Linked DNA regions of Candidatus Thiodictyon syntrophicum. The protein of the gene in region 1 interacts with the protein of each later gene in a pairwise test. Links are inferred from orthologs where the notes say so. Each region holds a gene or a part of one and is shown on either strand. Other genes may lie near its edges. The genes, in order: acpP and bioH.

The links.
Region 2: the proteins of acpP (region 1) and bioH interact in binary tests that used the Escherichia coli proteins (3 or more experiments, as listed by UniProt). The link is inferred for Candidatus Thiodictyon syntrophicum from one-to-one orthologs.

Annotation. Positions count from the first base shown.
Region 1 is NZ_CP020370.1:3,863,647-3,871,554, reverse strand. Bases 3,178-6,147 are described here. They hold acpP (acyl carrier protein), read left to right. Parts: upstream 3,178-4,529; coding sequence 4,530-4,766; downstream 4,767-6,147. Other genes in these bases: fabF (beta-ketoacyl-ACP synthase II), read left to right, coding at 4,865-6,103; fabG (3-oxoacyl-ACP reductase FabG), read left to right, coding at 3,640-4,380; fabD (ACP S-malonyltransferase), read left to right, coding at 3,178-3,653. In the rest of the region: THSYN_RS16220 (YceD family protein), read left to right, coding at 1-97; rpmF (50S ribosomal protein L32), read left to right, coding at 159-335; phosphate acyltransferase PlsX, read left to right, coding at 455-1,525; THSYN_RS16205 (beta-ketoacyl-ACP synthase III), read left to right, coding at 1,525-2,481; more of fabD, read left to right, coding at 2,691-3,177; pabC (aminodeoxychorismate lyase), read left to right, coding at 6,342-7,244; endolytic transglycosylase MltG, read left to right, coding at 7,241-7,908. UniProt on the Escherichia coli protein: Carrier of the growing fatty acid chain in fatty acid biosynthesis.
Region 2 is NZ_CP020370.1:2,761,182-2,768,949, reverse strand. The notes cover bases 3,176-6,005. They hold bioH (pimeloyl-ACP methyl ester esterase BioH), read left to right. Parts: upstream 3,176-4,102; coding sequence 4,103-4,909; downstream 4,910-6,005. Other genes in these bases: bioC (malonyl-ACP O-methyltransferase BioC), read left to right, coding at 5,310-6,005; bioF (8-amino-7-oxononanoate synthase), read left to right, coding at 3,176-3,972. In the rest of the region: pflB (formate C-acetyltransferase), read right to left, coding at 1-74; THSYN_RS11630 (SRPBCC family protein), read right to left, coding at 850-1,329; biotin synthase BioB, read left to right, coding at 1,555-2,598; more of bioF, read left to right, coding at 2,779-3,175; more of bioC, read left to right, coding at 6,006-6,188; bioD (dethiobiotin synthase), read left to right, coding at 6,185-6,886. UniProt on the Escherichia coli protein: The physiological role of BioH is to remove the methyl group introduced by BioC when the pimeloyl moiety is complete. It allows to synthesize pimeloyl-ACP via the fatty acid synthetic pathway through the hydrolysis of the ester bonds of pimeloyl-ACP esters.

The DNA.
Region 1 (7,908 bases):
GCTCTCGTCAGGCCTGACCGAGAACGCGCCGGCTACGGAAGCAGCCGCGCGGGTAAACCCGTTCGCAGTGCTCGCCACACTGAAGTCCAAAGGCTAAAAGCCTTTGATTTATTTTAATCAATAGGACGGTCTACTGACCGCCCTATCAGGAGTAGACCATGGCTGTTCCCCAGAACCGCAAGACCCGCTCGCGGCGCGACATGCGCCGCTCCCACGATGCCCTGAGCGGTCCGACCCTGTCGGTCGACTCCACGACCGGCGAGGTCCATCGGCGTCACCACATCTCCGCGGACGGCTTCTATCGGGGCCGCAAGGTGCTGGACAAGGCCGAGTGAGTCAGGACCCGGCCGTTGCCGTTCGTGCGAAATTGGTACCGCGTCCCGGCCCTGCCATGTCACAGGACATTCCACAGGAGTCCCCCGCGGACGCGCCCCAGTGGTCGCCGGGGTTGTTCCTGAACCGGCGCCACACCATTGCCCTGGATGCGATGGGCGGCGACCACGGCCCCCAGGTCGTGGTGCCGGCGGCCCTGCGCTTCCTGGCCCACCGGACCGCGGTGGACCTGATCCTGGTCGGGGATCAGGCGCGGATCGAGACCCAACTCGCCGGCAAGGCGGCCGCGAAGCTGCGAGATCGCATCCGGGTCAGGCACACCACCGAGACGGTGGAGATGGACGAGTCGCCGGCCAAGGCGCTGCGCGGCAAGAAGGATTCCTCGATGCGCGTGGCCATTGATCTGGTCAAGAGCGGTGAGGCCCACGCTTGCGTGAGCGCCGGCAACACCGGGGCCCTGATGGCCACTGCACGCTTCGTGCTCAAGATGCTGCCCAACGTGGATCGCCCCGCAATCATCACGGCGGTCCCCTCCCTGCATGGTCATACCCACATGCTCGATCTGGGCGCCAATGTGGACTGCACCGCGGCGCACCTGATGCAGTTCGCCGCGATGGGCAGCGAACTGGTCAAGGCCGTGGATGGCGTGGCCAGGCCCAAGGTCGCCCTGCTCAACATCGGCCAGGAAGAGATGAAGGGCAACGAGCAGGTCAAGAAGGCCCACGAACTCCTGTCGCGCAGCGCACTCAACTATGTGGGCTATGTCGAAGGCGACGGCATCTATCTGGAAGACGTGGATCTGGTGGTGACGGACGGGTTCGTCGGCAATGTCGCCTTAAAGAGCAGCGAGGGGGTCGCCAAGTTCGTGCGCCATACCCTGAGCGCGCAGTTCAAGCGCAACCTGTTCACCCGCCTGGCGGGCCTGGCGGCGATGCCGATCCTCAACGCCTTTCGCCGCACCATGGACCCGCGGCGCTACAACGGCGCGAGCCTGCTCGGCCTGCGCGGCATCGTGGTCAAGAGCCACGGCGGGGCCGATGAGATCGCCTTCGAAAATGCGATCGGCATCGCCGAGAAGGAGATCCACTGCGATATCCCGCGCCGCATCGCCGAGCAGGTGGGGCGCCACCTGGGTGAGGCGCCGCCCGCTCGAGACGTCGATGACCAGGACCAACGCAGGGCGACCGCCTGATGATCTATTCCCGAATCCTCGGGACCGGCGGCTATCTCCCGGAGCGGGTGGTGACCAATGCCGATCTCGAAGCCTTTGTCGATACCACCGACGCCTGGATCCGCGAACGCACCGGAATTGAGCGGCGTCACCTCGTAGTGGACGGCGAAACCTGTTGCGATCTGGCGGAGCGGGCTGCGCGCCGCGCGCTGGAGGCGGCCGGGGTCAGTGCCCAGGAAGTGGACCTGATCATCGTCGCCACGACCACCCCCGACCAGTACTTCCCGAGCACGGCGACCATCCTGCAACGCCGTCTGGACATCCACGGCTGCCCCGCCTTCGATGTCCAGGCGGTCTGCGCCGGCTTCGTCTACGCCCTGACCATCGCCGACAAGTTCGTGCGCACCGGGTCCGCCCGGCGGGTCCTGGTGGTCGGGGCCGAGACCTTCTCCCGCCTCCTCAATTGGGAGGACCGGGGGACCTGTGTTCTGTTCGGCGACGGTGCCGGGGCGGTGGTCTTGGGCGCCGCCGATGAACCCGGGATCATCGCGACCAGTCTGCATGCCGACGGTGCCTACAAGGAGATGCTCCAGGTTCCGGGTGGCATCGGCAACGGGGACTATGCCAACAACCGGGTAACGATGAAGGGCAATGAGGTCTTTCGATTCGCTGTCATGGTCTTGAGCAAGCTGGTCGCCGAGACGCTGGCGGCCAATGACTTGACGATGGCCGACATCGACTGGTTTATCCCCCATCAGGCCAACCTGCGCATCATCCAGGCGATCACACGTAAGATCCGCCTGCCGATGGAGCGGGTGGTGGTCACGGTGGCCGACCACGCCAATACCTCCGCCGCCTCGGTCCCCTTGGCACTGGATCAGGCGGTACGCGATGGGCGCATCCAGCGTGGTCACCTGGTGCTGATGGAGGCCATCGGCGGCGGCTTTACCTGGGGCTCGGCCCTGGTACGCTACTGACCTCTGATCCAAATTTAGCTCCGGAAATAAATAGTTTAGCCGCAAATGACGCAAATAGACGCAAATAATCTCAGGGTGATCCTGGTCCTCCCGGTCATTCGGGGGTGCCCCGGGACACCGCTGACCAGCAGATTTATTTGCGTCTATTTGCGTTCATTTGCGGCAAAAAACTCCTTTCAGGTTGATTTGAGCCCTGGTTTTTATCCCGGATGACTACTCCACTCGCTGCCTGTTTCCCCGGTCAGGGCTCCCAGTCCGTCGGGATGCTCGATGGCCTGGCCGCCGCCTTTCCGCTGGTGCGCGACACCTTTGCGGAGGCGTCGCAGGCCCTGGGCCGGGACCTCTGGACCCTGGTCAGTGACGGGCCCAAGGAGACCCTGGACCAGACCGAGAACACCCAGCCCGCCATGCTGGTCGCCGGGGTCGCCGCCTGGCGGGTCTGGCGGGCGCAGGGGGGACCGGACGCGACCATCATGGCCGGGCACAGCCTGGGTGAATACGCCGCCCTGGTGGCGGCGGATGCCCTGAGTCTTGCCGACGGGGTCCGGCTGGCGGCCGCGCGCGCGCGTTTCATGCAAGCGGCGGTGCCGGCGGGGCAGGGGGCCATGGCCGCGGTGCTCGGCCTGACCGACGCGCAGGTCATTGCACTGTGTGCCGGGCAGGCCCAGGGGGCGGTGCTGGAGGCGGTGAATTTCAATGGCCCCGGGCAGGTGGTGATCGCCGGGGAGAGCGCCGCGGTGGCGCGCGCCACGACCGCCGCCAAGGCCGCGGGCGCCAAGCGCGCGCTGCTGCTGCCGGTCAGCGTGCCCTCCCACTGCGCCCTGATGCGCCCGGCCGCGATCGACCTGGCGGAGGCCCTGTCCGCGCTGGACCTGCGGGTGCCCCGGGTGCCGGTGCTGCACAATGTGGACGTCACTGCCGCGGATTCGGTCGCGGCATTGACGACGCGTCTGTGTCGGCAACTCTACCAGCCGGTCCGCTGGGTGGAGACCGTCCAGGCCATGGCGGCCGGCGGGGTCCGCCTGGCGATCGAATTCGGCCCGGGCAAGGTGCTCACCGGGCTCAACAAGCGTATCGACAAGACCATGATCACGCTGCCGGTCTGCGATCCCGAGACCCTGGATCAGGCACTGGCGGCGGCACTGGAGACGACGGCCCATGCTCAACGGTGAAATCGCCCTGGTGACCGGGGCCTCGCGCGGGATCGGCCGCGCCATCCTGCTCGCGCTGGCGCAGCAGGGCGCCGTCGTCGCCGGCACCGCGACCACCCAGGCCGGTGCCGACGGCATCGGGCAGGCGTTGCGCGACGCCGGACATGAAGGGGTAGGCGTGGTGCTCGATGTCGCCGATCCCGCTTCGGTCGAGGCCGCCATGGAGCAGGTCACGCAACGCGTCGGCCCGCCCGGTATCCTGGTCAACAATGCCGGCATCACCCGGGACAACCTGCTGATGCGCATGAAGGACGAGGAGTGGCAGTCGGTCATCGACACCAATCTCGGGTCCGTCTACCGCATGTCCAAGGCGTGCCTGCGCAGTATGACCAAGGCGCGTCGCGGGCGGATCATCAACATCGCCTCCGTGGTCGGCAGCATGGGCAACGCCGGGCAGACCAACTATTGTGCCGCCAAGGCGGGCATGATGGGGTTCACCCGGGCGCTGGCCCGGGAGCTCGGCTCGCGCGCCATCACGGTCAACTGCATCGCCCCGGGTCTGATCGACACCGACATGACCAGGGCCATGACCGAGGCCCAGCGTGATACCGTGCTGGGGGCCGTGCCGCTGGGGCGTTTCGGCCTGCCGGAGGAGGTCGCCGCGGCGGTCGTCTTCCTCGCCTCGCGCGGCGCCGCCTACATCACCGGGGAGACCTTGCAGGTCAACGGCGGCATGTATATGGCGTAAACTCGCTTGCTTGCGGGCAAACGCAAGCAAAATCATTTTGTTAATCGAGGGGCATAACCCCCGTTAACGGCTTTCATCGCCCCTCGATTGTCACTAGAATACCGCCTGGCCCAGCCCGGGTCGCTTTTTCATCTGGAGGTTGCAGACTCATGAGCAGCGTTGAAGAACGAGTTAAGAAGATCGTCGTCGAGCAGTTGGGCGTCAAGGAAGATGAGGTGACCCTGGAGGCCTCCTTCGTCGATGACCTCGGCGCGGATTCCCTCGACACCGTCGAACTGGTGATGGCGCTGGAGGAGGAGTTCGAGACCGAAATTCCCGACGAGGATGCCGAGAAGATAACCACCGTCCAGCAGGCGATCAACTACATCAACGAGCACCTAGGCTGAGGCGCGCTGCTTCGAGGACGGAACGGCCGCCGCCCGGCGATACGGACGTCACGTGCGGCGCTTGCCCGTCGGGTCATTCCGAGCGAGAGGGGTAGGTAATGACAGTCAGAAGGGTCGTGGTCACCGGACTGGGTTTGGTGGCGCCGGTAGGTTTGGACGTAAAATCGTCCTGGGAAAGCATCCTGGCCGGCAGGAGCGGAATCAAGTCGATCACCCACTTCGACGTGGGGCCGTTCAGTACCCGCTTCGGCGGTCCGATCTACGGTTTCGATCCGACCATCTATGTCTCGGAGAAGGACTCCCGCAAGATGGACAAGTTCATCCACTACGGGATGGCGGCAGGTTGCCAGGCCATCGCCGACTCGGGTCTTGAGATCGATGAGTCCAACTGTCGGCGCATCGGGGTGGCGATCGGCTCCGGCATCGGCGGCATCACCGGGATCGAGAACAACTACGAGGCGTATCGCACCAAGGGGCCGCGCCGCATCTCGCCGTTCTTCGTGCCGGCCAACATCATCAACATGGTTGCAGGGGACATCTCGATCAAGTTCGGGCTCAAGGGGCCGAACTACTCGATCGTGTCCGCGTGCAGTACCGGCAGCCACAACATCGGTGAGGCGGCGATCATGATCCGCCACGGCTATGTGGACGTGATGATCGCGGGCGGGGCCGAGATGGCAACCTCCCCGGTCGGCTTGGGCGGTTTCGCCGCGGCCCGGGCGCTGTCCACGCGCAACGAGGACCCGGAGCGCGCCAGCCGGCCGTTCGATAAGGACCGGGACGGTTTCGTGCTCAGCGACGGGGCCGGCGTGGTCGTGCTGGAGGAGTACGAGCGGGCGGTGGCCCGGGGGGCGCCGATCTACGCGGAGTTGATCGGGGTCGGCATGAATTCCGATGCCTATCACATGACTGCCCCCTCGGAGGACGGCGCCGGCGCCTCCGACTGCATGTTGCTCGCCATGAGCGATGCCGGCGTCAACCTGGATCAGATCGGTTACATCAACGCCCACGGCACCTCCACCCCCGCGGGTGACGCGGCCGAGACCATGGCGATCAAGCGGACCTTCGGCGACTTGGCCTACAAGGTCCCGGTCAGTTCGACCAAGTCCATGACCGGGCACATGCTGGGCGCTGCCGGGGGGGCCGAGGCCATCTTCACCATCCTGGCGCTGCGCGATCAGGTGGCCCCGCCGACCATCAACTACGAGACCCCCGATCCGGACTGCGATCTCGACTACGTCCCGAACACGGCGCGCGAGATGCGCATCGACGTGGCCCTGACCAACTCCTTCGGCTTCGGCGGGACCAACGGGACCCTGATCTTCCGTCGTCCCTAGCGCGCAGCCGGAATCAGGCCTGGGTCGCAGGTGGTCCCGCGCTCAGGGGTGGTACCGCGAAGCGGAACTTGCGATACCGGGCTGGAGATCGAGCAAGAGCCAAGATTAGACAGGATTAACAGGATTTTGCAGGATTGACAGGATAGATCGGGTGCGACGCGCATCAACAACAGATCCTGTTAATCCTGAGAAATCCTGTTAATCCTGTCCATTTCTCAAGCCCAGGGTGATGCTCGACATGGTATCGGGAACCGCGCTCCGCGGCGCTGGGGCTGTCGTCGGCGCTGCGGGTGAAGCAGCGCCGCTGCGGGTCCTGATCGATGGCGTGCAGACGGGCCTGGTGCCGGTCTGGGATCGCGGGATCGGCTACGGTGACGGTCTGTTCGAGACCGTCCTGATCAGGAACGGGGCGCCCTGTCAGTGGTCCAGGCACCTCGCGCGATTGGCACTGGGCTGCGGCCGTCTGGGGATCCCGGTCCCGTCGGCCCGGTGCCTGGAGGGAGAAGCCCGCCCCCTGATCGAGGGGCTCGACGCGGGAGTCCTCAAGGTCCTGATCACCCGGGGGACGGGCGGGCGCGGCTATCGTCCACCCGCGCAGCCACAACCTCGCCGTGCCTTGCTCGTCTATCCCTTGCCCGTCTGGCCGCCGGACTGCTATACGCGGGGCCTGTCGGTGCGCTATTGTCTGACCCGCGCCTCCGAGAACCGCTCACTGGCCGGGATCAAGCATCTCAACCGCCTGGATAACGTACTCGCGCGCGCCGAATGGACCGACCCGGAGATTGCGGAGGGGCTGATGCTGCGCGACGACGGGCAGGTCGTCGGCGGGACCATGAGCAACCTCTTCCTCTGGACCGGCACGACCCTGGACACGCCACTCCTGGACCGTGCCGGGATCGCGGGTACCGTACGCGCACTGACCCTGGAACTGGCGGCCGGTCTGGGGATCGCTTGCCGGGAGCGGGATCTCAGGCCCGCGGACCTGAACGCGGCCCGCGGTCTGTTTCTTACCAACGCCCTGATCGGGGTCTGGCCGGTTCGCCGGTTGGACGGACGTGACTACGACCCGGGGCTCCTGCCCTGGGGCTTGCTCAAGGCCGTCGCCCAGGCGGCGCAGACCGCGGAGTGGCCGACGCCATGATCGTCCGTGTACTGTTGTTGCTCCTGCTCGGCCTGGGAACCCTGGCGGGGGGCGTTTGGCTGGACTATCAGCGCTTCACCGCGACCCCGGTGCGGATGGCCGAACCGACCATGGTCGTCGCGGTCGAGCGCGGCAGCGGCTTGCGTCAGGTCGCCGCGACCCTGACCGCCCGCGGTCTGATCCGCCACCCCTACTATCTGTTGCTGCTCGCCTATCAGCGCGGCGACGGCGCCCGCCTCAAGGCCGGTGAGTTCGAGCTGACGCGGGGCCTGAGTCCGGGAGAGGTCCTCGATCGATTCGTCTCCGGGCGGGTGATCCAATATCCCATCGTCCTGGTGGAGGGTTGGACCTTCCGCCAGGCGGTGGCGGCGATCCTCGCCAATGGCCGCTTCGGCACCGATCTGGCCGATCGGTCCGACGAGTCCCTGATGGCCGCCCTGGGCCACCCCGGGGAGCACCCGGAAGGGCGCTTCTTCCCGGACACCTACAACTTCCCGCGGCACACCACCGGGCTCGAGGTCCTGCGGCGCGCCTACGGGCGCATGGAGGCGGTGCTGGCGCAGGAGTGGCAGGAGCGGGCCGCGGGCCTGCCGCTGAAGTCCCCCGACGAGGCCCTGATCCTGGCCTCGATCATCGAGAAGGAGACCGGTCTCGCCGCCGAACG
Region 2 (7,768 bases), 1.1 Mb from region 1 along the record:
TCGGGCGTGTTGCCTTGGCCCCAGGTTTGATCGCCGCGGGCAAGGGCGGCATTCTGGAAATCACGGGTGGTCATCGGTGGTTCCTCTTCTCTCTTTGTTGTTGGATCGCGAGGCCGCGGGACAGGCAGACCGTCGACGGGGCAACAGCGCCCGCCGCAGCGGAAACAGCCTTCCCCGGGCCGGGGTAGTCGATTGCTGTCCGGTTTCTGGTTGGTATTCGCAGGACCGGCGGGCGGCAGAAAATGGTCGTTCGTAGACTAGATAAGGGATCGCGGGCCCTGGTTCAAGGATATACCCGGGCAACGCCGGGGAAGCGCGTGAACATGAGGCTCCGATTGCAGGCTGTGACGGCCCAGGTGGCCTTGATCATAAGGTCCGCGTCGCCGCGCCTTTGATCACGACCGCCCTCCCGCGTTGCGGAGAGGATCGGGGTGAAACAGCGATAACGGTGATTTCGTCGTTCTCGTACGCTTGTGGTAATAGTATCAGATATGCAGATGTTGTGCCAGCGTCATCGCGGCAAGGTCTGACTGATTGGAATCAACAGCACCGTCTCGGTGCAAATCAAACCAGGGTGTCGCCTGTCGGATACCCGACAAGGTGCCTTGTCTTGTCGGATATCCAACAGGAACGGATCGGGGACAATGACCAGGAACAGGCAGTCCGGTGGGCGGCGGCGCGGCGCACGCATTGTCCGGTTGAATTAGGATGACACTAAACGATGACTGATCTGTTACGCGCCGCCGACCTTCGTCATTATATCGGCCAGGTTGCCGACGGCGACGCTGCTGGTCCGCACAGCGGACCCTACGGGCTCGCGGGTGATATCCGTCGCGGCCGGGCCTACCCTCACGCCCTTCCGGGGACTTCCAACTCCACCAACCCCTTGATGGACTCCACCATGCGATCGGCGCCCTCCTGCGCCGCGGTGCGGATCAGCGTCTCAAAGGGCCGCATGAGCAGACTCAGGCGTTTGAGATCAAGGCTTAAGATCAGACGCGTGTGCGCGGGCGCATCGACCCCGTCCGCCTCGAGCGGCACCGGCTCCAGCGCGTAGCGGATGCGGTAGCGCTCGCCGAGTTCCAGGAACTCCAGACATTGGAGCGGCTCCAGAGTGACGATCTTGAAGGTGGTGTCGGTGCGCCGACCCTGGTCCACGCGCACCTGGCGCCCGGTGCTGCCGACGCAGACGGGCCCCGGCGAGAGCAGCTCCAGGCACTCGACCTCCGGCGACCAGCGTTGGTAGTTCTTGAAGAAATCCAAGACGACGAAACTGAAGACCGGCTCGGCAGGCCTCTCGATCAGGATGTCGGCACAGGCACTGATCACGATGGGGGTGCGGCTCGCGGTGGATGGCGGGGGCGGGAGATTAACAGGCTTGTGACCGGGGCGGAAGTCTTATCGTCAACCCGCCGCGGGCGCGGCGGTTGACAATGGCCCCGGGCCCGCTAGCATGGCAGGCCCTTGACCCCCGGCCGCAACCGCCGCCGTGGGGCCTGCTGCTTGCGGCATCGCTGGTGCACCCCCGCACCCGCCGCCCGTCCGGATCCTGCCATGCCCGAGAGCCATCCCCCGCCACGCCACGACTGGACCATCGACGAGGTCGAGCGCCTCCTCTGCCAGCCCTTCAACGACCTGTTGCTCCAGGCCCAGACGACCCACCGCGCCCGCTTCGCACCCAACCGGGTCCAGGTCAGCACGCTCTTGAGCATCAAGACCGGGGCCTGCCCGGAGGACTGCGCCTACTGCGCCCAGAGCGCGGGGCATGACACCGGCCTGCCGCGGGAGTCCCTGTTGCCTGTCGCGGCGGTGATCGCCGCCGCCGCGGCCGCCAAGGCGCAGGGGGCCACCCGCTTCTGCATGGGCGCGGCCTGGCGCAACCCGACGGACCGCAACCTGGAGCAGGTGATCGGCATGGTCGCGGCCGTCCACGACCTGGGGCTTCAGACCTGCGTGACCCTGGGGATGCTGACCGCCGAGCAGGCCCGGCGGCTAAAATCGGCCGGGCTCGACTACTACAACCACAACCTGGACACCTCCCCCGAGTTCTACGGCCAGGTCATCAGCACCCGGACCTATCAGGACCGCCTGGCGACCCTGGGCCATGTGCGCGCCGCCGGGCTCAAGACCTGCAGCGGCGGCATCCTGGGGATGGGTGAATCGCGCCGCGACCGCGCCTCGCTCCTGTGCCAACTCGCCAACCTGCCGGCCCATCCGGAGTCGGTGCCCATCAACCTGCTGGTCCAGGTCGAGGGCACCCCGCTCTTCGGTACCGCCCCCCTGGACCCGCTGGAGTTCGTGCGCACCGTCGCCGCCGCCCGCTGCCTGATGCCCGCCTCCTATGTGCGGCTCTCCGCCGGACGCGCCCAGATGAGCGACGAACTCCAGGCCCTGTGCTACTTCGCCGGGGCCAACTCGGTTTTCTATGGCGAGCAATTGCTCACCACCCCCAACGCGGGGGCCGACCGCGACCGGGCACTGTTCGAGCGCCTGGGGCTCGCCTTCGAGGAACTGGCGCCGGAGCGCGACGAACCCGGGGCCTGTCAGCGGATCGACCGGGCCCCGGATGCCGCCTTAGTCACGCAACATAGGGTTTGATCCTAAGATCCACAGATGGACACAGATGAACACAGATTTTCTCCACATTGTCATGAACTCCTTGCTATTGCCAAGATCACCGACAAGCTGAGTCCCCGGCCAAGCGTAAGTCAATGAATAATCTGTGATCATCTGTGTTCATCTGTGGATAACTGCTCTTTCTAGGATGATCGAAACCTGATGGCAGCGCCCGACCTGACCGCCGAACTGGACCGCCTGCGCGCCGCCGGTCTCTACCGGCGCCGCCGCGTCCAGGACGGTCCCCAGCGGCCCCATGGCCGCACCGACGGGCGGTCGCTGGTCAATTTTTGCAGCAACGATTACCTGGGGCTCGCCAACCACCCGGAGGTGATCGCCGCCCTGCAACAGGGTGCCGCGCGCTGGGGGGTGGGCAGCGGCTCCGCCCACCTGGTGAACGGTCACAGCGCCGCCCACCAGGCACTGGAGGAGGACCTGGCCGAGTTCACCGGACGGCCCCGGGCGCTGCTCTTCTCCACCGGCTATATGGCCAACCTGGGGGTGATCGCGGCGCTGAGCGGGCGTGGCGATACGGTCTTCGAGGACCGGCTCAACCACGCCTCGCTCCTGGACGGCGCCCTGCTCGCCCGCGCCCGGCTGCGCCGCTACCCCCACGCCGACGCCGCCGCGCTCGAGCGCCTGGCGCAGCGCGCCGCGCCCCGCCTGATCGCCACCGACGGCGTCTTTAGTATGGACGGGGACCTGGCCCCCCTGCCCGCCCTGGCCCAGGTTGCGCGCCAGGCCGACGCCTGGCTGCTGGTGGACGATGCCCACGGGCTGGGCGTCCTGGGTCGGGAGGGGCGCGGCAGCCTGGACCACTGCGGCCTCGACGCCGCCGCGGTACCGATCCTCATGGGCACCCTGGGCAAGGCCTTCGGGACCTTCGGCGCCTTCGTCGCGGGCAGCGAGGCCCTGATCGAGACCCTGATCCAGCACGCCCGCCCCTATATCTATACCACCGCCACCCCGCCGGCCCTGGCCGCGGCGACCCGCGTGAGTCTGGCCCTGGCGCGCCGGGAGGAGTGGCGGCGTGAGCGCCTGGGCACCCTCATCGGGCGCCTGCGCGCGGGCGCCGCGCAACTCGGACTGTCGCTCGCGGACTCGCCGACCCCCATCCAACCGCTGCTCGCCGGCAGCGCCGAGCGGGCGCTGGCCTGGAGTGCCGCCCTGGAATCCGCCGGCCTGCTGGTCACCGCCATCCGCCCGCCCACGGTCCCGGTGGGCACGGCGCGGCTGCGCATCACCCTGAGCGCGGCCCATACCGACACCGACCTGGAGCGCCTGCTCGAGGCCTTGGCCGGATTGCCCGGGGTCAGGGACGGGCCAGGCGCGTCGTTGTCGTTGTCGTTGTCGTAATCGAGGTTATCGTAGCGCTCCGGATTCTCGCGCACGCCAAATTGCAGCCCTTCTCCGATTTACGATTACGACAACGACAACGACAACGGGACAAGGCCGCCACTGAACGCAAACAAGACACTGGATCGCTATGACACTGCACACCCTGGCCGACCTGCTCGGCACCGACGAGACCCCCGGCAACGACCTGGTCCTGCTCCACGGCTGGGGCATGAACGCCACCGTCTGGGACGGCCTGCCCGCGGACCTGGGTGCGGGTCTCACCCAGCACCGCATCGAACTGCCCGGTCACGGCGACAGCCCCTTCCCGCCCCAGTTGGGCCCCGGCACCGGCGCCCTGTGGCGCTGGGCGGACGCCTGCCTGGCCGCCGCCCCGGCGCGGGCGGTCTGGCTCGGCTGGTCCCTGGGTGGGCTGGTGGCCCTGGCCGCCGCGCTGCGGGCGCCCAAGCGGGTCCGCGCCCTGATCATGGTTACCGCCACCCCGCGCTTCCTGCGCGCCGTGGACTGGACCCCGGCGGTGGCGGAGGCGACCCTGGACCAGTTCCAGGCCGGGCTGCTGGCGGACCCGGCCGGCACCCTGAGCCGCTTCCTGGCCCTCCAGGTACGCGGCAGCGACCAGGCCCAGGAGGTCCTGCGCACCCTGCGCCGGGAATTGGCCCAGCGGCCAGCCGCCGACCCGGCCGCCCTGGCCCTGGGGCTCGAACTGCTGCGCGATGAAGACCTGCGCGGCCCCCTGCCCGACATCCGCTGCCCGTCGCTGTGGCTCTTCGGCGACCATGACACCCTGGTCCCGCCGGGGGTCGGCGAGCGGGTCGAATGCCTGATGTCGGCGGCCCAGACCCGCGTCATCGCGGGCGCCGCCCACGCGCCCTTCCTGTCCCATCCGCGGGAAACCGCGGACGCCATCGCCTCCTTCCTCGCTCAACTGAAGGCATGAACCCGAATAAATGCGGTCCAGCCGCGAATGAACGCGAATTAACGCAAATGATCAGAGGCTTGGCCTTTAATACGTGGTCGCCGTCCGGGTAACGCCCGCGACGATGCGGCGTTGATCGCCGTTCCGGCCAGCATCGGCAGGAATTGAGGTCTTAAGGGGGCGGCCCCGAACCGCACGGCGAGCGCGAAGCCAATACATTTAGACAGGATTAACAAGATTTACAAGATGTTATTCGTCTTCAATCTTGTAAATCTTGTTAATCCTGTCAAGAAATTTCGGAACCGGCCAGGGGCGTGGCCGGAACCATGATCAAGGCCGACGATGCTAACCACCAGATCTATTAGCGCTTATTTGCGTTCATTTGCGGCCAGATACTCTTTATGATGAACCGCGAAATACCATGAGCCAAGACCCCATCGACAAGCCCCGCGCCCGCCGCGCCTTCGAGCGCGCCGCCGCCGGCTACGACGCCGCGGCCGTGCTGCAGCGCGAGATCGCCGACCGGCTCCTGGAGCGGCTCGACTATGTGCGCCTGGACCCGCGGCGCGTCCTGGACCTGGGGACCGGCACCGGCTACGCGCTCGGCCCCCTGCAGCGGCGCTACCGCAAGGCGCGGGTGATCGCGCTCGACGTCGCCCACCCGATGTTGCTCCAGGCGCGCCGCCGCGGCAGTTGGCTGCGTCGCCCCCTGTGCCTGTGCGCCGACGCCGAGCGCCTGCCGCTGGCCGACGGGGCCGCCGACCTGATCCTCTCCAACAGCACCCTCCAGTGGTGCAACGACCCCGCCGCCGTCTTCGCCGAATGCCTGCGGGTCCTGAGCCCCGGGGGACTGCTGATGTTCACCACCTTCGGCCCGGACACCCTCAAGGAGCTGCGCGCGGCCTGGTCCGGCGTGGACGGCCACACCCACGTCAGCCCCTTCCCGGACATGCACGACCTGGGCGACGCCCTGGTCCAGGCGCGCTTCGCCGACCCGGTGATGGACACCGAGCGCCTGACCGTCACCTATGCGCGCTTGCCTGACCTGATGGCCGACCTGAAGGGCATCGGCGCCCACAACGCCACCGCCGCGCGTCCCCGCGGGCTCACCGGCCCGCGCCGCCTTGCCGCCGTCACCGCCGCCTACGAGCGCGAGCGCCAGGACGACGGGCGCCTGCCCGCCACCTATGAGGTCGTCTACGGACACGCCTGGGCGCCGCTGCAAAAGCCCATGGACGGCGGCATCGGCGTCCCCCTGAGCAGCATCGGCCGGCGCTACGGACCGGGCCTCGGGGCATGAGCGGGGTCTTCATCACCGGCACCGACACCGACTGCGGCAAGACCGAAATCGCCCTGGGCCTGATGGCCGCCTGGCAGGCGCAAGGACACCGGGTGCTCGGCATGAAACCGGTCGCCACCGGCTGCGACCCCAGCCCCGCCGGTCTGCGCAACGGCGACGCCCTGCGCCTCCAGGCCCAGGGCAGCACCGCCGCCCCCTACGACCTGATCAATCCCTATGCCTTCGCGCCGCCCATTGCCCCCCACCTCGCCGCCGGGCAGGCCGGGATCGAGATCGCCGCCGGCCCCATCCTCGCTGCGTACCGCGCCCTGGCCGCCGCCGCCGAGCGGGTGGTGGTCGAGGGCGTCGGCGGCTGGCGCGTACCGCTCGGCACCCACCTGTCGGTCAGCGATCTGCCCAGGGTGCTGGACCTGCCGGTGATCCTGGTGGTCGGCCTCAAGCTCGGGTGCCTCAATCACGCCCTGCTCACCGCCGAATCCATCCGCGCCCAGGGCGCCACCCTCGCCGGCTGGGTCGGCAACGGCATCGACCGCCGGATGCAGGCGGCCGATGAGAACATCGCGACGCTGGCCGCCCTGCTCGCGGCCCCCTGCCTGGGCGTCGTCCCCTGGCTGGCCCAGCCCGCGCCCGACACCCTGGCCGCGCTGCTCCGCTTGGACCTGTTGGTTACCCGCCAGGTCCCCCGATGCCCGTCTTGAACGCCGCGCAGCGCCGCCGTGGGAGCGGCTTCAGCCGCGACGGAACTCTCAGACCGCCACCTCGATCATAACTCCGGCCACGCCCCCTTGCGGTAACCCGTCGCGGCCCGGGGGCCGCTCCTACGGCGTAGGAGCGGCCCCCAGGCCGCGACGGATGTCACCCTCGAGGCGGCCGGAGTTATGATCAAGGCCCAGACCGCCGCAGCCTTGCAGGTGACCGCAACGTCGCATCGCGGCGGCAAGCCGCTCCCATGGGCTGGTATGCGCGACCCCGCTGGGAACCAATCCTCCCACCCGAACGCCTTGGTCGCACGCGGGGGGTTACCTGCCATCACCCGTCAGCCCCGCAGGGGCGTGATATACCAGCCCAGGGCAACGCCCCGGGGTGGTCTGTTGTTGAGGAACCCAGCCCTGAAAGGGCGTGACATACCAGCCCAAGGCAATGCCCTGGGTAGGCTGTTGTTGAGCATCCCAGCCCTGAAGGGGCGTGACATACCAGCCCAGGGCAACGCCCTGGGTGGTCTGTCGTTGAGCATCCCAGCCCTGAAGGGGCGTGACATACCAGCCCAGGGCAACGCCCTGGGTAGTCTGTTGTTGAGGGTCCCCCAGCCCTGAAAGGGCGTGACATACCAGCCCAGGGCAACGCCCTGGGTAGTCTGTTGTTGAGGGTCCCCCAGCCCTGAAAGGGCGTGACATACCAGCCCAGGGCAACGCCCTGGGTGGTCTGTTGTTGAGGATCGCAGCCCTGAAAGGGCGTGACATACCAACCCAGGGCAACGCCCTGGGTAGTCTGTTGTTGAGGGTCCCCCAGCCCTGAAAGGGCGTCACATACCAGCCCAGGGCAACGCCCTGGGTGGTCTGTTGTTGAGCATCCCAGCCCTG